3 regions of the Pseudomonas sp. 3B-A001-10F genome follow, and region 3 is predicted to be linked to each of the others. Evidence: predicted binding sites of a transcription regulator. Region 3 holds the regulator's gene; each other region holds the start of a gene.
The links. Region 3 encodes FliA, which starts transcription of late flagellar genes. Its sites were predicted from a motif close to CTAAAGTTTNNNNNNNNNNNGCCGNTAA; they were not measured.
Positions count from the first base shown of each region.

Region 1: a site for FliA is predicted at 2,808-2,835, ahead of AC0ZWN_RS14425 (flagellar protein MotY). Genes of this name have one in related genera too.
Region 2: a site for FliA is predicted at 4,308-4,335, ahead of motA (flagellar motor stator protein MotA). Genes of this name have one in related genera too.

Region 1 covers NZ_JBQYFW010000013.1:73,496-80,018, forward strand. Annotated here, with positions in the region: gene AC0ZWN_RS14405 (Panacea domain-containing protein) at 72-542, shown strand; gene AC0ZWN_RS14410 (hypothetical protein) at 544-957, shown strand; gene rnt (ribonuclease T) at 1,021-1,698, opposite strand; gene pyrC (dihydroorotase) at 1,695-2,741, opposite strand; gene AC0ZWN_RS14425 (flagellar protein MotY) at 2,902-3,810, shown strand; gene AC0ZWN_RS14430 (argininosuccinate synthase) at 3,940-5,157, shown strand; gene AC0ZWN_RS14435 (hypothetical protein) at 5,291-6,007, opposite strand; gene AC0ZWN_RS14440 (response regulator transcription factor) at 6,519-6,523, shown strand, end outside.
Region 2 covers NZ_JBQYFW010000009.1:4,622-11,144, forward strand. Annotated here, with positions in the region: gene AC0ZWN_RS11035 (molecular chaperone) at 1-270, opposite strand, end outside; gene AC0ZWN_RS11040 (lectin OAA family protein) at 491-892, shown strand; gene asd (archaetidylserine decarboxylase) at 962-1,822, opposite strand; gene rhdA (thiosulfate sulfurtransferase) at 1,841-2,656, opposite strand; gene AC0ZWN_RS11055 (HDOD domain-containing protein) at 2,699-4,237, opposite strand; gene motA (flagellar motor stator protein MotA) at 4,404-5,255, shown strand; gene motB (flagellar motor protein MotB) at 5,259-6,335, shown strand; gene AC0ZWN_RS11070 (sterol desaturase family protein) at 6,427-6,523, shown strand, end outside.
Region 3 covers NZ_JBQYFW010000037.1:47,408-53,930, reverse strand. Annotated here, with positions in the region: gene AC0ZWN_RS25005 (protein phosphatase CheZ) at 1-390, opposite strand, end outside; gene AC0ZWN_RS25000 (chemotaxis response regulator CheY) at 409-780, opposite strand; gene fliA (RNA polymerase sigma factor FliA) at 947-1,687, opposite strand; gene fleN (flagellar synthesis regulator FleN) at 1,684-2,514, opposite strand; gene flhF (flagellar biosynthesis protein FlhF) at 2,631-3,971, opposite strand; gene flhA (flagellar biosynthesis protein FlhA) at 3,983-6,112, opposite strand.

The sequences.
Region 1 (6,523 bases), on a different contig from region 3:
TCGAGCGATAACGGGGTACGAAGGCGACTGCCTTGTCCTGAATCGCGCTTCACTTCAGTAAGGATGGTGCAATGGATTGCATGATGCAGAAGGGGATTCAAATGCCGAGTAGCTTGGACGTTGCGGATTATTTCCTCTGCCTGGAAGGGCATGAGGGCGAGATATCCAATCTCAAGATTCAAAAAATGGTTTATTACGCTCAAGGGTTCAGTCTGGCCGTCCTTGGTGAGGCTCTCTTCCCTGAAAAGCTGGAGGCGTGGATGCACGGGCCGGTGGTTCCGGATCTGTATCGAAGATTCAGCCAATTTGGATCGAGTGCCATTCCTCCTCCAAGTGATTTCAATCCAGATCTTTTCAGTGCCAAACAACAAAGTCTGCTCAACGAAGTATTCGACGTTTATGGCCAGTTTTCGGCGTGGAAACTACGTCAGTTGACGCATGAAGAAGCCCCTTGGCGTAGAAACTTCAAGGAAGGGGAGTTCAGCCGAGAAATTCCCGCCTGTGAGATGGAGGAGTATTTCCGGGAGCATTTGGTGAACTGAAATGGCCAAGTTCAAACGCAGGGAACGCGATGCGGCAATTACAGTAACGGCACGGACGTCCACCATCGAAATAGATTCATCGGAAGCGCGACCTCCGGTTTTCTCATTTGAGTATTTGCAGAATGGCGGGTGCATTCAAGATTGCGAGGCCGTCGAACGGTCGAAAATGCTTGAGCGTCTGAGGATTTTGGGAAGAATGCCGTGGAGAGAATTGCGCAGAGAGCATAGGCATCGATATGGCTGTGAAACAATTGAGAGAAACAGTCTGAAAGTGGGAATTCCTGCTTTTTTGACAGGTGATGTCAGATTGCTTGTGTTTCGGGCTTTTGAACGTGTAGCGATGGTGGGATACAAGAGCCATCGGATTTTTTATGTCGTGTGGATTGATCGAGAATTTAAGCTCTATAAGCATTAATCAAAAAAAACCGACCCACGTGGCCGGTTTTTTCATGCGCGGGATTTACCCGACGACCATCAATCAGTCGTCGAAATCTTCCCAGCCGCCCATCTGTTTCCAGCGATTGACGATGCCGCAGAACAGCTCAGCGGTTTTCTCGGTGTCGTATCGCGCCGAGTGCGCCTCACGACCGTCGAAATCGATGTCGGCGGCCTGGCAGGCTTTCGCCAGCACGGTTTGACCGTATGCCAGACCAGCCAGCGTCGCAGTGTCGAAGCTGGAGAACGGGTGGAACGGGTTGCGTTTCATGTCCAGGCGCGCAACGGCTGCGTTCAGGAAGCCAAGATCGAAGCTGCTGTTGTGCCCGACCAGAATCGCGCGCTTGCAGCCATTGGCCTTCAGCGCCTTGCGAATGCCACGGAAGATGTCGGTCAGCGCGGTTTCTTCGCTGACCGCCATGCGCAGTGGATGGTCCAGCTTGATTCCGGTGAACTCCAGCGCCGCTGCTTCGATGTTGGCGCCTTCGAACGGCTCAACGCGGAAGAAGTAGGTGTGATCCGGGTATACAAAACCCTTTTCATCCATGGCGATGGTGGTCGCGGCAATCTCCAGCAACGCATCGGTGGCCGAGTTGAAGCCGCCGGTTTCTACGTCAACGACAACCGGCAGGTAGCCGCGAAAGCGTGCTGCCATCGGGTGACGGGAACCGCCACCACCACTTTGACCGTCCAGTTCGTCGTCGAAATGGTCTTCACTCACGCGTGTTCCTCCAGCAGGCGCCAGCGCAGTTTTTCACCGGCGCGCAGCGGGATAACGGTCAGCTCGCCAAACGGCAGGCTGGTCGGGGCGGTCCATTCTTCACGAACCAGGGTGATGCGATCGGTGTTCGCCGGCAGGCCGTAGAAACGCGGGCCGTTGAGGCTGGCGAAGGCTTCGAGTTTGTCCAGCGCATTACGCTGTTCGAAGGCTTCGGCGTACATCTCGATGGCGGCGTACGCGGTGTAGCAGCCGGCACAGCCGCAAGCGGCTTCCTTGGCGTGCTGGGCGTGCGGCGCCGAGTCGGTGCCGAGGAAGAACTTCGCGCTGCCACTGGTGGCGGCGTCGAGCAGGGCTTCCTGGTGCGTATTGCGCTTGAGGATCGGCAGGCAATAGAAGTGCGGCCGAATCCCGCCCACCAGCATGTGGTTGCGGTTGTACAGCAGGTGATGCGCGGTGATGGTCGCGCTTACGTTGGCCGAAGCCTCGTTGACGAACTGCACGGCGTCACCGGTGGTGATGTGTTCAAACACCACTTTCAGCGTCGGGAAGCGCTCGACCACGCGGCGCATGTGCTCGTCGATGAAGATCTTTTCGCGGTCGAACACATCGACGTCGCCACGGGTGACTTCACCGTGGATCAGCAACGGCATGCCGACTTCGGCCATGGCTTCCAGTGCCGGGAAGATCTTGTCGATGCTGGTTACCCCGGAATCGGAGTTGGTGGTCGCGCCGGCCGGGTACAGCTTGGCTGCGTGCACAAAACCACTGGCCTTGGCTTCACGAATTTCTTCGGGCTGGGTGCGGTCGGTGAGGTACAGCACCATCAGCGGTTCGAAGCGACTGCCGGCCGGGCGGGCAGCAAGAATCCGCTGGCGATAGCCGTCGGCTTCAGCGGCGTTGCGCACCGGTGGTACCAGGTTGGGCATGATGATGGCGCGGCCAAAAGTGCGCGCAACATCGGCAACGGTATTGGTCAACACGGCACCATCGCGAAGATGAATGTGCCAGTCGTCGGGACGCAGCAGGGTCAGGCGGTCGGACATGAGGGGATTCCAGGCGGGTCAAACTGAGGCGAATGCTACCGGAAAAGACTCTTGCAGGCACTCGCTATCAAGTTTTGCCGGAACCTTCCGATATCCCGTAGGTATGCCGTAAACATAGTGTGAATCGGTCTTTGTGTTTCAGAAGCCAATGGAGCCTCCCGTGCGCCAGCGTTATTTAGCCTTGCTCAGTGTGTTTGCCAGCCTTCCGGCGATGGCGCTCACGTACCAGACCCGTCTGGAGAACATTGAGTGGACGGTCGCCGGCGACAAGTTCGAATGTCGTCTGACCCAACCGATCACTGATTTCGGCTCGGGTGAGTTCGTGCGCAAGGCCGGCGAGCAGGCGATATTCCGTCTGAACGCCTACAACGCCATGCTCGGCGGCGGCTCTGCAACGTTGCTGGCAGCGGCTGCGCCTTGGCAGCCGGGCCGTGGTGACATCAATCTGGGTTCTGTAAGGCTCGGCAGCGGCAACGTCTTGTTCAGCAGTTCGCAGTCCCAGGCCGGCGGTTTGATCAGCGGCCTGCTGGACGGGCGCAGCCCGGTCGTACGGCGTGCTTCAGGCGATGGCCGTGTCTCTGAAGTACGCCTGTTGCCGGTCAAGTTCAGCAAAGCCTTCAACGATTACCAGACATGTGTGGCGAAATTGCTACCGCAGAATTTCGACCAGATCAAACAGTCGCAGATCGGCTTCCCCGGCGAAGGCGTTGACCTGGATCCTGCCGCTAAAGCCAAGCTGCAAGTGATGCTCGAATACATGAAGGCCGATCCGACGGTCAATCACATCGAACTCGACGGCCATTCCGACAACAGCGGTAATCGCCTGACCAACCGTGAACTGTCGCGCCGCCGCGCGCTGGCGGTGGTCGACTTCTTCAAGGCCAACGGCATTCAGGAATCGCAGATCACCGTGCGTTTCCATGGCGAGCAATATCCCATTGTGCCGAACACCAACGCGGCCAATCGCGCGAAGAACCGTCGGGTCAATGTCAAACTGGCGCGCGTGGCGCCGGTCGCGGCTCCGGCACCGCAAGCGAGCACGCCAGCCAATACTGCGGCGACTTCCTGACTCGCCGGTCATCGTCGCGCTCTCGACAGATTCTGTCGCTTTGTCGTCTTAAGCTGTCGCGCCTCTGTAAATTATCGCGTTTGGGCGGTAGACTCCTCGGCTTTCCGTAGAACCCCGTGGAGTGATGGCATGGCGGACGTAAACAAGGTCGTTCTGGCGTATTCCGGCGGCCTGGACACTTCGGTGATCCTCAAGTGGCTGCAGGATACTTATAACTGTGAAGTGGTGACCTTCACCGCTGATCTCGGTCAAGGCGAAGAGGTCGAGCCGGCCCGCGCCAAGGCTCAGGCCATGGGCGTCAAAGAAATCTACATCGACGACCTGCGCGAAGAGTTCGTGCGTGATTTCGTGTTCCCGATGTTCCGCGCCAACACCGTTTACGAAGGCGAGTACCTGCTGGGTACTTCCATCGCGCGTCCGCTGATCGCCAAACGTCTGATCGAAATCGCCAACGAAACCGGCGCTGACGCCATTTCCCATGGCGCCACCGGCAAGGGTAACGACCAGGTGCGTTTCGAACTGGGTGCCTACGCGCTCAAGCCAGGCGTGAAAGTGATCGCGCCTTGGCGCGAGTGGGACCTGCTGTCCCGCGAGAAGCTGATGGACTACGCCGAGAAGCACGCGATCCCGATCGAGCGTCACGGCAAGAAGAAGTCCCCGTACTCGATGGACGCCAACCTGCTGCACATCTCATATGAAGGCGGCGTGCTGGAAGACACCTGGACCGAGCACGAAGAAGACATGTGGAAATGGACCGTCTCCCCGGAGAACGCTCCTGACAAAGCGCAATACCTGGAACTGACCTACCGCAACGGCGACATCGTTGCACTGGACGGCGTCGAAATGACTCCGGCCACCGTGCTGGCGACGCTGAACAAGATCGGTGGCGCTCACGGTATCGGCCGTCTCGACATTGTCGAAAACCGTTACGTTGGCATGAAGTCCCGTGGCTGCTACGAAACCCCGGGCGGCACCATCATGCTGCGCGCTCACCGCGCCATCGAATCGATCACCCTGGACCGCGAAGTCGCTCACCTCAAAGACGAGCTGATGCCGAAATACGCCAGCCTGATCTACACCGGTTACTGGTGGAGCCCAGAGCGTCTGATGCTGCAGCAGATGATCGACGCTTCGCAGGTCAACGTGAACGGCGTTGTGCGCCTGAAGTTGTACAAAGGCAACGTGATCGTTACCGGCCGCAAGTCCGACGATTCGCTGTTCGATTCCAACATCGCGACCTTCGAAGAAGACGGCGGTGCTTACAACCAGGCTGATGCCGCGGGCTTCATCAAGCTCAACGCGCTGCGCATGCGCATTGCTGCCAACAAGGGCCGCAAGCTGTTCTAAGCGTTCTGGTCTGAAGCGTAATGAAAAGGGCGGCCTTGTCATCGAGACATGGCCGCCCTTTTTGCATGATTGTTTGTTTGCGTCTGATTGAAGCCTGTTCCTGATCTTGGCATCTGTGGCTACGACTCATCTTTCATGCCCGTCCCAGCAGCGTTACCGCCTGTGCGCAAAGGTTATAAACAATACAAATCGTTTTGCCTGAGCCTTTCCTGACGTGCCTGATCTTCAGCAATGAATGCTGCGTCAGTAAAACATCCGATACATGATTGGAAAGAAACACCACCACCCGGGGAGTTTTCCGGTCCAGGTTCCGGATGTTTTCCAGAATCGTGGCTAACTCTCTCGATGCATCGACACCCCGAACGTCGATGAGGTGCAGGTCACTGACCCACGCGGGCAACTGAATGTTGTGCTGAACAATCAGGTTCGGTTTCGAGTTGATGGCCGATGGCGGGTCAGGCGCGTTGTGGACTTTGCACGCGTCCTTGCATTCGGTTGGGCCTGACTCGCTGGGCACGATACAACTTGATAGTCCAAATGCCCCTTGCGTGGCTGGCGCCAAGGGCGGTGTATTTCGTTTGTTCTCGCGATCGTTGTTATCGATTACTTTAAGAAAGTTTTTGTCCTTGCCGAAGTCCGAGGGTGAGTAGAGGGAACGGTAGTTAAAGTTTAAAGTTATAAAAAATAGAAACAGCAAGTAGAACGGAAAGCTGATCAGAAACCATACGTAGATCTCTCTGTCCTTGTTGTCTAGAAAAGGCAGCGAAATGGCGGCTGATGTTTCCGAAATAGCTGCAAATATGGCAATTACCGTCATTGGGTTAGTGATTTTGTTTTTTATTTTCAACATGCTTGTACTCTTGTGTTTGATCTGTCTCGTTAGTGGTAAGTATGTGTGGATTGAGTAGCTTGGTAATCGGCTTTCAAATACTTGTATTTATAGCAAAAGTATTGTGTTAGGTATAAATATCTTGTTTCAAGTGTTTATAGCGGGTTTGAAGTAGTGAGGTGGGTGTGTCGGCTGTTGCATTGTGTTTCGGGTTGATAATCAAAGTTCTCGGCCGAGCGCAGATTTGCACGTGTCATGGCCGTTCGGGCATAGTGAAACTCAGCGACAAGGCATGACTTCTGTGTCGTTAGTCGTAGTCTGTAACAAGTTAGAAGCGAAATATTTCCGTGAGTGGAGGAGGGAGTAACGTCGGATGTTTACTGGGGGTAGCGGCTTTTTGTAGGAATAGTCCGCAATGACTGTAGGGTATGTCTCTCGATGCAGGTGCGTGTTAACACTGGCATGCCATAGAGCAAGTGACTGGGCTATTGTGCGTGTTCTAAAAATTCGAACAGCGAAACTGGACTTGCCCATGAA
Region 2 (6,523 bases), on a different contig from region 3:
ATGCAGGAAGTGCCGTTCCAGATGCTGGCAGACGAAATACACTTCGGGTCGCAGCAGCTCCAGCAGGTTGAGGCGATTGTCACTGGGGGTGAGCAATTGATTGAGTTCGCCCAGGCCTTGATACAGCAGGCGGGCGGTTTCACCGATGTTGGCCTTGGGCAGGCCGGCGATCCAGCGCTTGAGGTCGCGTGGCGTTGCTTCGCAAAACGACAGACGCGTTTGCGTCGGGGTCGGGGCGCTCAGGGAGGGGTGGGGACGAGACTCACTCATGCCTTGACGGGCTCCGGCGGCGGAAGGGGCAATGCCCAAAACTCTAGCAGCTGTGGTCTGTTTCGCTGGGTAGCGTCAGACTTTTTGACCGCTGGTCTGCTGGCCGGATGCCATTCCCCAAGCCCTACTAGTCTCTCAGGCGTGCGATCGGAAACGCACGGTTGCACGGCCTGCCGTCAACCTCGGGCAGGTCTCCCGAAACTTCAAGGAGATGAGGTTCATGTCTAAATATGCAGTGGCAAATCAATGGGGTGGCAGTTCGGCGCCGTGGCATCCGGGTGGAACCTGGGTACTCGGCGGGCGGGACAACCAGAATGTCGTCGCTATCGAGATCAAGTCGCGCGATGACGGTAAAACGTTCACCGGCACCATGACCTATGCCGGGGAAGGTCCCATTGGCTTCAAAGCGCAACGCACCGGTCAGAACCAGTACAACGTCGAGAATCAGTGGGGTGGCAATGATGCCCCGTGGCATCCGGGCGGCAAGTGGGTGATTGGCGGCCGGGACAATCAGAACGTTATCGCGTTGAGCGTCACGTCCAGTGACGGAGGGAAAAACCTCAGTGGCACCAATACCTATGCCAACGAAGGCCCGATCGGCTTTCGTGGGCAAATAGAGTAACGGCACCACCGAGTCGTATCCGCCTTTTCGCAGACGTGTGAAAAGGCGGATCAGTGGCTCACATCATGTTCAGGCTTTTGGCAGCGCCAGGCCTTGCCCCATCTGCACTGGCGAACCCGCCACCAGCTCTTGCGCCCATGTCACCTGATCCGGCCCGAACAGCACGATCGCGGTCGAACCCAGTTTGAAGCGACCCAGTTCGGCGCCTTTTTCCAGATGAATCGGCGCGCGGGCGGCTTCGTCGTAGCGGAAGGTTTTCAGCTCGCGCTTCGGCGGCGTGACCAGACCGGCCCATACGGTTTCGATCGAAGCGACGATCATCGCACCCACCAGCACCACGGCCATCGGCCCGCGCTCGGTGTCGAAAATGCACGCCACGCGCTCGTTGCGGGCGAACAGTTCCGGAACGTTTTCTGCGGTGGTCTGGTTGACCGAGAAGATCCGGCCCGGGATGTAGACCATTTCGCGCAGGGTGCCGGCCAGCGGCATGTGCACGCGGTGGTAGTCCTTCGGCGACAGGTAAATGGTGGCGAAGTCGCCGCCCATGAATGGTGCAGCGTTAGCCGCATCACCGCCGAGCAGTTCCAGCACGCTGAAGCTGTGGCCCTTGGCCTGGAACACGCGACCGTGTTCGATCGGGCCAAGCTGGCTGACCGCACCGTCGGCCGGGCTGAGGATCGCGCCCGGGGTTTCGTCCAGTGGACGCGCACCGTCTTTCAAGGCCCGGGTGAAGAAGGCGTTGAAGTGCTCGTAGGCAGTGAGGTCTTCGACCAGCGCTTGCGACATGTCCACCTGGTAGCGCTTGGCGAACCATTGGGTGAAGGCATTCTTGAACCAGCGCACGCGGCATTCGGCAATGCAGCCGGCCAGACGCGATAGCAGGTGATGAGGCAGCAGGTACTGGCTGAGGATAAACAGACGCTCTTTCATTAGTTGTCCTTAAAAACCTTAAATCTCGACTGGCGTGTCAGGGTGGTTGCCCCATTCGCCCCAGGAACCGGCGTAGCCCTTGACCCGCGGATAACCGAGGGATTTGGCCACCAGATAAGTGAAGCCCGACCGGTGATGGGTCTGGCAGTGGGTAATGATTTCTTTGTCCTTGGTGATCCCGAGGTCTTCGAGGATCTGCGGCATGTCTGTGCGAATGCGCAACTGACGGGCCTTGTCCATGCCGGCCGTCCATTCGAAATTGACCGCACCGGGGATGTGCCCAGCCTTGGCGGCCAGCACTTTCTCACCGGAATACTCCAGCGGCCCGCGCGCATCCCAGATCGCCAGATCGGCAGCACCGAGGCGGCTTTGCAGGTATTCACGGGTCGCGGTCGGTTCTTCATGCAGGGTCAATGGCACAGGGCGGCCCACTGCAGGCGGAACCTGGATCGACATCGGCATGCCGGCCGCCAGCCACGCCGGCAGACCGCCGTCGACGTAGTGATATTTGTCGTGACCGATCACGTCGAGCAGCCAGATGAAACGCCCGGCCCAACCGCCGCCTTCGTCGTCATAGACCACGTAGACCGCATCTTTGCGATGGCCCAGCTCACCGAATAACGCTTCGAGATCGGCTTTCGCCGGCAGCAGTCCCGGCGCCGGCGGCTGGCCGAGCTGGGTGCGCTTGGGATCGACAAAGCGTGCGCCGGGAAAGTGACCTTCGGCATAACGGACAGGGCTGGTCAGGTCCACCAGAATCAGTTCAGGGGAGTCGAGACGCGGGAGCAGGTCGCTCGCCTCGATGACGAGCGGCAAGCCAGAGAAGTCAGACATGTGAGGTCTCCAGAGCACAAAGGGGACGATTGTAGCGCAGCCTCATCGGCCGCGGCTGCTAAAGCTGTGCAGGGCTTTTTCGATGCACTGTGCGGTTTTGCCAAAGGCTTGCACGGTGATATCGGCGAACGGCCCGCCGCCCTGATCGGCGACGACAATCATGATCACCCGGCCGTTATTGACCAGGGAACGCAGAAACAGATGCTCGCCACGAAACAGGGTGCGCAGGCTCGCTGGCAGCAGAGCGGAGAACTGAGCGTTGTTCTCGGGATTGATCCGCACCTGCGCCTGTTGCGCGAGCAGCCGTTGCAAGACCTTGCTCTGGCTGACGACGAAATTCAGCGCCGCCGCTTCTTTCGGTAGCCCGGCGGTTTGATTCACGCGCAGATTGGACTGTGTGCGATCGGCCATCAGGATCATCACCCGGCGCATGCCGCTGGCGACCAGCGCATCGCGAGCGGCGACGGTCAGGCTCATGGCATTGGTGAAGCGGCTTGGCTCGGCCAATAGCTCGGCGCATTGCTGGCGCCATTGCGTCAGATCTTCCGAGGTTGGCGCAGCGGCGGGCAGCATGCCGGCTGGCAAACGACGGGTGCCCCACGGCCACAGCAACGAAACCGCCGGATGCCACAGGTCGGGCATCGCATGATGGCGCGCGCTGTTGGCGGCTTGCTGGTGCAACTGTTGTTGCACTTCATCCATGGAAATCTGCAGATAAAGGCTGGTCAGGTACTGCCAGCGTTCGCTGTGCGGACTGTCCCAGGCCTGTTGCGCCGACAGCGCCAGACCATTGGCCAGCAGCACGGTGTTGGCCGGCTGGTTGAGCCAGCGGCGCAGGGTCGGGTCGTCATCGAGGCGGTTTTGCTGGCGCAACGGATGTTCGCTGTCGCGGGCGATGCGCAGCACTTTGACCAGTTCGCGTTGCTCGCTGAGCAGCAGCTTATAACCCTGCTGCACCCAGATCGGCAGATGCCAGGCCTGCACCAACGCTTCAGCGATTTTCAGCAGGCGTACGCCGAACAATTGCTTCTCGACCACGCGCGCCGATTCGCCCTTGTGGATAACCCGCAGTTCCCATTCTTCGAGCAATTGCGGATAAGTCAGCGCCAATGGCCACAGCGGCGACAAAAACAACAGGCTGCCCCAATGAATGTCCTGCCACAGCCGCGCCAGGCGACTGGCGAAAAAACCGTTGGCCTGTTGCGTCGCGTGCTGGCTGATCATCTGCAATTGGCGCAGGGCCTTGGGGATTTGCATCTGCGGTTCAGCCGGCAGGCGCGCGAGCAATTCTTCAGTCCGCGCCAGGCCGAGACGGTTGATCGCCACCTCGAGATTTTCCGCCGGTGCGGCCATGGTGCCGTGGGTGTGACGATTCGCCTCACGGATGATGCTCAAGGCCAGTGCCGGGCTGTCCTGCATCAGATCGGCGATGTCGCGCAGCGAGCTGCGATTGTCGCGGATCGCCCGACAGACTTTGTCGTGAGCCTCTTGCGGCACGGGCAGCCGGACGCTGTCGAGCAGCTTGACCCAGCCGTCGAGCGTGGTCGGTTTTGCGTGTGGGACGTTCGTTTCATTAGCCATGTCTGGACGGGATCTTCACTGACTGTAGACGCGCCCGGCATGGGCTAAATTGGCTTTTCGCCTGAACTGGCTATAGTCTGGCGCAGTTTTGCCGATAAGTAGAAGAAGAGATTTTTTAACTTCCGAATATGACCTTGAACCCGACTTAAATAAGTACTTTCTACCTATGGCTAAAATTATCGGCATCATCGTCGTATTCGCGAGCGTGCTCGGCGGATACGTGCTCTCCCACGGCAAGATTGCCGCCCTGATCCAGCCCTTCGAGGTGATGATCATCGGTGGTGCGGCACTGGGTGCATTCCTCCAGGCCAACCCCGGTTACATGACGATGCACGTGCTCAAGAAATCCCTGAGCATGTTCAGTTCGCGCTTCAGCCACACGTTCTATCTGGAAGTGCTCGGGCTGATCTACGAGATCCTCAACAAGAGCCGCCGCGAAGGCATGATGGCCATCGAAGGCGACATCGAAGATGCCGCCGCGAGCCCGATCTTCGCCAAGTACCCGGCAGTGCTCAAAGACGAACGCATGACCGCGTTCATCTGCGATTACCTGCGCATCATGTCGTCCGGCAACATGGCGCCGCACGAGCTGGAAGGCTTGTTCGACATGGAGCTGTACAGCCTGAAAGAAGACCTCGAGCATCCATCTCATGCGGTGAACGGCATCGCCGATGCCATGCCCGGTTTCGGTATCGTCGCGGCGGTACTCGGTATCGTGGTGACCATGGCCTCGCTGGGTGAAGGCGATCAGAAGTCCATCGGTCTGCACGTTGGTGCGGCACTGGTCGGTACCTTCTTCGGTATTCTCGCGGCGTACGGTTTCTTCGGCCCATTGGCGCATTCCCTGGCTCATGATGCCAAGGAAGAGCTGAACGTCTACGAAGCCATCAAGGCCTCGCTGGTGGCTTCGGCTTCCGGCATGCCGCCTTCGCTGGCGGTCGAGTTCGGTCGCAAGGTTTTGTACCCGGCGCACCGTCCAAGCTTCGCCGAGCTGGAACAAGCGGTTCGCGGTCGCTAAGTCATGGAAAATAATCAGCCGATTATCATCAAGCGCGTCAAGCGCATAGCCGGCGGGCATCACGGCGGGGCGTGGAAAATCGCCTTCGCCGACTTCGCCACGGCGATGATGGCGTTCTTCCTGGTGTTGTGGCTGCTGTCCACCGCCACGCCCGAGCAGAAGATCGCTATCGCCGGTTACTTCAAAGACCCGGTCGGCTTCTCCGAAAGCGGCACGCCGTACATCATCGATCTGGGCGGCACGCCGACCCTGGCGCCGGAAAACACCCTCAACCCGGAAGTGAAGTCGCAGCCGCAACCGGACAAGGTCACGGTCGACACCGAGCAGGTTGAAGGCATGGCCGAACAGGTCGAGAAGGAACGCCTCGAACTGCTCCTGCAAGAACTGCAGAACAAGGTCGACGAGAACCCGCAACTGCAGAAGTTCAAGGACCAGATTCTCTTCGAAATCACGCCGAACGGCTTGCGCATCCAGATCATGGACGCCGAGAACCGGCCGATGTTCGACTCCGGTTCTGCACGCCTGAAGCCGTACTTCGAAGACATCCTGCTGGCCATGGCCGACACCATCAAAGCGGTGCCGAACAAGATCAGCATCAGTGGTCACACTGACGCCAAGCCGTACACTGGCACCGGCGATTTCGGTAACTGGGAGCTGTCGGCCAACCGGGCCAACGCGGCCCGTCGTGCCTTGATCGCCGGTAGCTATCCGGATGCGCAAGTGGCGCGGGTTGTCGGTTATGCCTCGTCAGCGCTGTTCGACAAGGAAAACCCGTTCAACCCGGTCAACCGTCGCATCGACATTGTGGTGTTGACCAAAAAAGCCCAGGCGGCCATCGAAGGTTCGCAAGGTGCGGATCCGGCGAAACCGGCGGATCAAGGTCAGAATGGTGCCGCTCCGGCAGCCCCAGTCGACCCGAATGCACTGCCGGCCGATCAGCAACCGGTGCCGGCGCACGAACTGCGCGAACGCCTGAACCTGTTCGACGACGCTGCGCCGAAACCGGTTGAGCCGGGGAGTGCGGCGCCCGCGCCTGCTGCCCCGCCAGCCACTGTGCCGGCCCCCGCGCCGAAACAGTGACCGACAAAAAGCCACGGTTACCGTGGCTTTTTTGTATCTGCCTGCGTCGCAATGACCAGTCGCAGTTTTCGCAATCACGGAAGATCAGTAAATGGAAAGACTCAAAGCCTATTTTCAACGGCACGGCAACGCTCCCTTCAAATTTGGCGAGGGCCGGGTCAGTGGCTATATATCAGCCACCCTCGGGC
Region 3 (6,523 bases):
GCGACCCCAATCGGCGCTCAAGGTCTGCGCTTCATCAGCCAGACTGTTGACCACCGGCGTGGCGCTTTCCACCAGATCCATGGTGCGGTTGGCCGCGGCTTCTGTCAGCTTGACCACATAGCCCAGGCGTTCGGTGGCGTCGGTGATTTGCGACACTTCCTCGGCCTGCGGCATGTTCGGATCGATCTGGAAGTTGACGATCGCACTGTGCAGTTCACGTGTGAGCTTGCCGACTTCCTGGTACAGGCCACGGTCACGGGTCTGATTGAGCTCATGGATCAGTTGCACAGCGTCGCCGAACCTGCCTTTTTCAAGGCTTTCGACCAGTTCGACCGCGTGTTTTTTCAGGGTCGACTCGAAATCGCCCTGTGAAGATTCGTTATGCTCCATAGCTCCCCCGCGCGTTCATCAGCCGATGCGTTCGAAAATCTTCTCGATTTTGTCTTTCAACGCCTGAGCCGTGAAAGGTTTGACTACGTAGCCGTTTACACCAGCCTGAGCGGCTTCAATGATCTGCTCGCGCTTGGCTTCTGCAGTCACCATCAGCACTGGCAGGTGCTTGAGTTTTTCATCGGCACGCACATGGCGCAGCAGGTCGATACCGGTCATGCCCGGCATGTTCCAGTCCGTTACCAGAAAGTCGATGCTTCCGCTGTTGAGCACTGGAATGGCAGTCACGCCATCGTCAGCCTCGACGGTGTTGGTGAACCCAAGATCACGCAGCAGGTTCTTGATGATCCGCCGCATCGTTGAGAAGTCATCAACGATGAGGATTTTCATGTCTTTGTTCAATTCGACCTCCAAGCAGTCTTAAACGCGCCCAGCACCTGGACGCGCCACTTCAATCAATCGGCGCAGCACTCGAAGACTGTCTGGAGCACAACAGAGCAAGACCGGTGCCGTTCATCACCGCACCAGCCTCGTTCGCAGTGTCCCCACACTGCCTTCAGCGCGCTCGCCACTCCCCCAAACGCCCCCGCAAACGGGCCGCGCACTGGCTGTGTAACTGGCTGACCCGCGATTCACTGACGCCAAGGACTTCACCGATCTCCTTGAGGTTCAGCTCTTCGTCGTAGTACAGCGCCAACACCAGTCGCTCACGCTCCGGCAAATTGGCAATCGCGTCCGCCAACGCTGCCTGGAAACGTTCATCTTCCAGATCGCGTGACGGCTCCATATGAGCACTCGCGCCATCCTCGTGCAGCCCTTCGTGTTCGCCGTCCTGCAACAGGTCGTCGAAACTGAACAGGCGACTGCCCAAGGTGTCATTCAAAATCCCGTAGTAATCGTCGAGACTCAATTGGAGTTCGGCCGCAACCTCGTGATCTTTAGCATCACGGCCGGTTTTAGCTTCAATTGAGCGAATCGCGTCGCTGACCATACGGGTATTGCGGTGAACCGAGCGTGGCGCCCAGTCCCCTTTGCGCACTTCGTCGAGCATCGCGCCGCGGATTCGTATGCCCGCGTACGTTTCGAAACTGGCGCCTTTGCTGGCGTCGTATTTGGTCGAGACTTCAAGCAGGCCGATCATCCCGGCCTGGATCAGGTCTTCGACCTGCACACTCGCCGGCAAGCGCGCCAGCAAGTGGTAGGCAATGCGTTTGACCAGTGGCGCGTAACGCTCGATCAACTCGTACTGCGCGTCACGTGCCGACTTCTTGTAGTAGTTCATACCGCTTGCGGTCATAGCACGGGCCCTGCCGTTTGCTGCACGAGGCGCTCGACGAAAAACTCAAGGTGGCCACGCGGGTTGGCGGGCAGCGGCCAGGTGTCGACCTTCTGCGCGATCGCCTTGAACGCCAGCGCGCACTTGGAACGCGGAAAGGCTTCGTACACCGCGCGCTGCTTCTGCACCGCTTTACGCACGCTTTCGTCGTAAGGCACGGCGCCGACGTATTGTAGGGCCACGTCAAGGAAGCGATCCGTGACCTTGGTCAACTTGGCGAACAGGTTGCGCCCTTCCTGCGGGCTCTGCGCCATGTTGGCGAGGACGCGGAAGCGGTTCATGCCGTAATCGCGGTTGAGCAGTTTGATCAGCGCGTAGGCGTCAGTGATCGAGGTCGGCTCATCGCAGACCACCAGCAACACTTCTTGCGCGGCGCGAACAAAACTGACTACCGAGTCACCAATACCCGCAGCGGTATCGATCACCAGTACATCGAGATTGTCGCCGATGTCGCTGAACGCCTGAATCAGGCCGGCATGTTGCGCCGGGCTCAGGTGCACCATGCTCTGGGTGCCGGACGCCGCCGGCACGATGCGAATGCCACCGGGGCCTTGCAACAGCACGTCGCGCAGCTCGCACCGGCCTTCGATGACGTCGGCCAGCGTGCGTTTAGGGGTCAGCCCCAACAATACGTCAACGTTCGCCAGACCCAGGTCGGCGTCCAGCAGCATGACCCGACGGCCAAGCTCTGCCAGCGCCAGCGACAAGTTCACTGACACGTTAGTCTTGCCGACGCCACCTTTGCCGCCGGTCACCGCGATCACCTGTACGGGATGCATGCTGCCCATGTTATTTCTTTACCTTGTCTTGCATAGACGGAGGCCACATTACTGGCTGCGCGTTCACAACCGGAACAATGCATGGCAGACCATCGATGTAGGTACAAAAACTGTTCATGAATACCTCAGCCTACCTGCTTGGTCGGGCTGTGATAGATATCAGCGAACATGTCAGCCATGGCTTCTTCGCTGGGTTCTTCCTGCATTTGCACGCTGACGGCGCGGCTGACCAGTTGATGACGGCGCGGCAGATGCAAATCATCCGGAATCCGTGGGCCATCGGTCAGGTACGCGACCGGCAATTCATGACTGATCGCCAGGCTCAACACTTCGCCAAGGCTGGCCGTTTCATCCAGTTTAGTCAGGATGCAGCCGGCAAGCCCGCAACGCTTGTAACTGTGATAAGCGGCGGTTAGAACCTGTTTCTGGCTGGTGGTTGCCAAGACCAGATAATTTTTTGAACGAATGCCACGCCCGGCCAGACTTTCCAGCTGCATGCGCAGGGCCGGATCGCTGGCTTGCAGGCCGGCAGTATCGATCAATACCACGCGTTTGCGCAGCAGTGGATCCAGCGCTTGCACCAGCGATTGGCCCGGATCGACGTGGGTCACTGGCACATTGAGAATGCGGCCCAGCGTCTTCAGTTGTTCCTGAGCGCCGATACGGAAACTGTCCATGCTCACCAGCGCGACATTCTGCGCGCCGTATTTCAGCACATAACGCGCGGCCAGCTTGGCGAGTGTAGTGGTCTTGCCCATGCCGGCAGGACCGACCATGGCAATGATACCGCCCTCTTCCAGTGGCTCGACTTCCGGTACGGCAATCATCCGGGCCAGATGCGCGAGCAGCATGCGCCAGGCCTGACGCGGTTCTTCGATATCAGTGATCATCGCCAGCAGATCGCGCGACAACGGGCCGGACAGGCCGATACGTTGCAGACGGCGATACAGGTTGGCTTGCGCCGGACGGCTGCCTTGCAGCTGATTCCAGGCCAGGGTGCCGAGCTGAACTTCCATCAGCTCGCGCAGGCTGTTCAATTCAAAGCGCATCGAATCCAGTGCACGCGGATCGATACCACCGGAGGACTGCGCAGGTGTCGGGGCCGGACGCGCCGGAGCGGCGTAAGTCGGCTCGGTCAGCGGTTCAGCGGCGGTCAGCGGCAGGCCGGCGGTCAACGGCAGCCCGGCGAAAATCTGGCGATTGCTATTGCCATCGGCTTCGCCACGCAGGCTCAACTCGGCCTGAGCGGTGACAATGCGCGACTGGGTCTTGCGCAGTTCGTCCTCGAGCTCCATGTTCGGAACCCGTGGCGCCAGCGCCGACAATTTGTAATCCAGTGCCGCCGTCAACTCGACACCGCCGGCAATGCGGCGGTTGCCAATGATGGCGGCATCAGCGCCCAGCTCATCACGAACCAGCTTCATGGCCTGACGCATATCGGCGGCAAAGAAACGCTTAACTTGCATAAACCACTACCTCAGCCGTTGGGCCCTACTGTCGCAACGATGGTCACTTGCTTGTTGTCCGGTATTTCCTGGTAGGCCAGCACATGCAGCCCAGGGACTGCGAGGCGGCCAAAGCGCGAGAGCATCGCGCGGATCGGGCCGGCGACCAAAAGGATCACCGGCTGACCTTGCATTTCCTGACGCTGCGCCGCTTCGATGAGCGAACGCTGCAGCTTCTCGGCCATGCTTGGCTCCAGCAGAACGCCCTCTTCCGAGCCTTGTCCTGCCTTCTGCAGACTATTGAGCAATATTTGTTCCAACCTTGGTTCCAAGGTGATCACAGGCAGCTCCGACTCAGTGCCTACAATGCTTTGGACGATGGCGCGAGATACGCCGACCCGCACAGCAGCCACCAGCGCGGCGGTATCTTGACTCTTCGCGGCGTTGTTGGCGATGGCTTCGGCAATGCTGCGGATATCGCGCACCGGCACGTGTTCGGCGAGCAGCGCTTGCAACACTTTGAGCAACTGCGACAACGTGACCACACCCGGCACCAGCTCTTCTGCCAGTTTCGGCGAGCTTTTGGCCAGCAATTGCATGAGTTGCTGCACTTCTTCGTGGCCGATCAGCTCGCTGGAGTGCTTGTACAGAATCTGGTTCAAGTGCGTCGCGACCACGGTGCTGGCGTCGACCACGGTGTAACCGAGCGATTGTGCCTGGGCACGCTGGCTGATTTCGATCCACACCGCTTCCAGGCCGAAAGCCGGATCTTTGGCGTTGATACCGTTGAGCGTGCCGTAGACCTGGCCCGGGTTGATCGCCAGTTCGCGATCCGGATAGATCTCGGCTTCGGCGAGAATCACGCCCATCAGGGTCAGGCGATAGGCGCTTGGCGCCAGGTCGAGGTTGTCGCGGATGTGCACGGTCGGCATGAGGAAGCCCAGATCCTGCGAGAGCTTCTTGCGCACGCCCTTGATCCGCGCCAGCAATTGCCCACCCTGGTTACGATCCACCAGCGGAATCAGGCGATAGCCGACTTCCAGGCCGATCATGTCGATCGGCGTCACGTCGTCCCAGCCCAGCTCTTTGGTTTCCATGGCGCGGGCCGGCGACGGCAGCAAATCCTGCTGGCGCTTGACCTCTTCCAACGCCACGACTTTAGCGACGTTCTGCTTTTTCCAGAACAGGTACGCGCCGCCAGCGGCCAGCGCAGCCATGCTCAGGAACGAGAAGTGCGGCATGCCCGGCACCAGGCCCATGACCGCCATCAGACCGGCGGCCACCGCCAGCGCTTTGGGCGAGGCGAACATCTGGCGATTGATCTGTTTGCCCATGTCTTCCGAACCGGAAGCACGGGTCACCATGATCGCCGCCGCTGTTGATAACAACAGTGATGGCAATTGCGCCACCAAACCGTCACCGATGGTCAGCAAGGCGTAAACCTTGCCGGCATCGCCGAAGCTCATGTTGTGCTGGAAGATACCGACGGCCATACCGCCGATGAGGTTGATGAACAGAATCAGCAGGCCGGCAATGGCGTCACCACGGACGAATTTGCTGGCACCGTCCATCGAACCGTAGAACTCGGCCTCTTGGGCGACTTCCTGACGGCGCATCTTGGCCTGGTTCTGGTCGATCAGACCGGCGTTGAGGTCGGCGTCGATCGCCATTTGTTTGCCGGGCATCGCATCGAGGGTGAAACGCGCGCTCACCTCGGAAATCCGCCCGGCACCCTTGGTCACCACGACGAAGTTGATGATCATCAGGATCGCGAAGACCACGATACCGACCACGTAGTTACCGCCGATCACCACCTCACCGAAGGCCTGAATCACCTTACCGGCAGCGGCGTGGCCGTCCTGACCGTGGAGCATCACCACCCGCGTCGAAGCCACGTTCAACGCCAGCCGCAGCAACGTCGCCACCAGCAGAATGGTCGGGAACACGGCGAAATCCAGCGGCCGCAGCGCATACACGCAGACCAGCAGGACGACGATCGACAGCGCGATGTTGAAGGTGAAAAACACGTCGAGCAGGAACGGCGGCACCGGCAACATCATCATCGCCAGCATCACCAGCAACAGCAACGGCACGCCCAGATTGCCTCGACTGAGGTCGGCAACGTTTGTGCGAGCAGTGTTGAATAACTGAGAGCGATCCACCGGTTTTCCCCGTTCCTTTAAAGCAAACTTTTGACGCCCAGAGCGGGCTCACGGCGGGTACTGCAAGAAGCTTTCCAACTTTTGCCGGGGAATGAAATAGAGGGGTTTGATCAAGGAATTTTTGCTGATTGGGCCGGCCCTTTCGCGAGCAGGCTCGCTCCCACAGGGAACCGCATTCCAAATGTCAGATTGAAATGCAATCCAAATGTGGGAGCGAGCCTGCTCGCGAAGGGGCCTTCATGTTCGGCGCAAATTTCTTCATTTAAACGAAGCTGTTTAAAAGACACCTCCAGACACGCCTTTCAGGCTACAAATCCTTGCGCCATTGCCTACAGCCAAGCCAGAATCCGCCGGCTTGTGCGCCTTGGGGGCGGGTTCTATTGTGGTCCGGTCGCTGACGAATCAGCGATC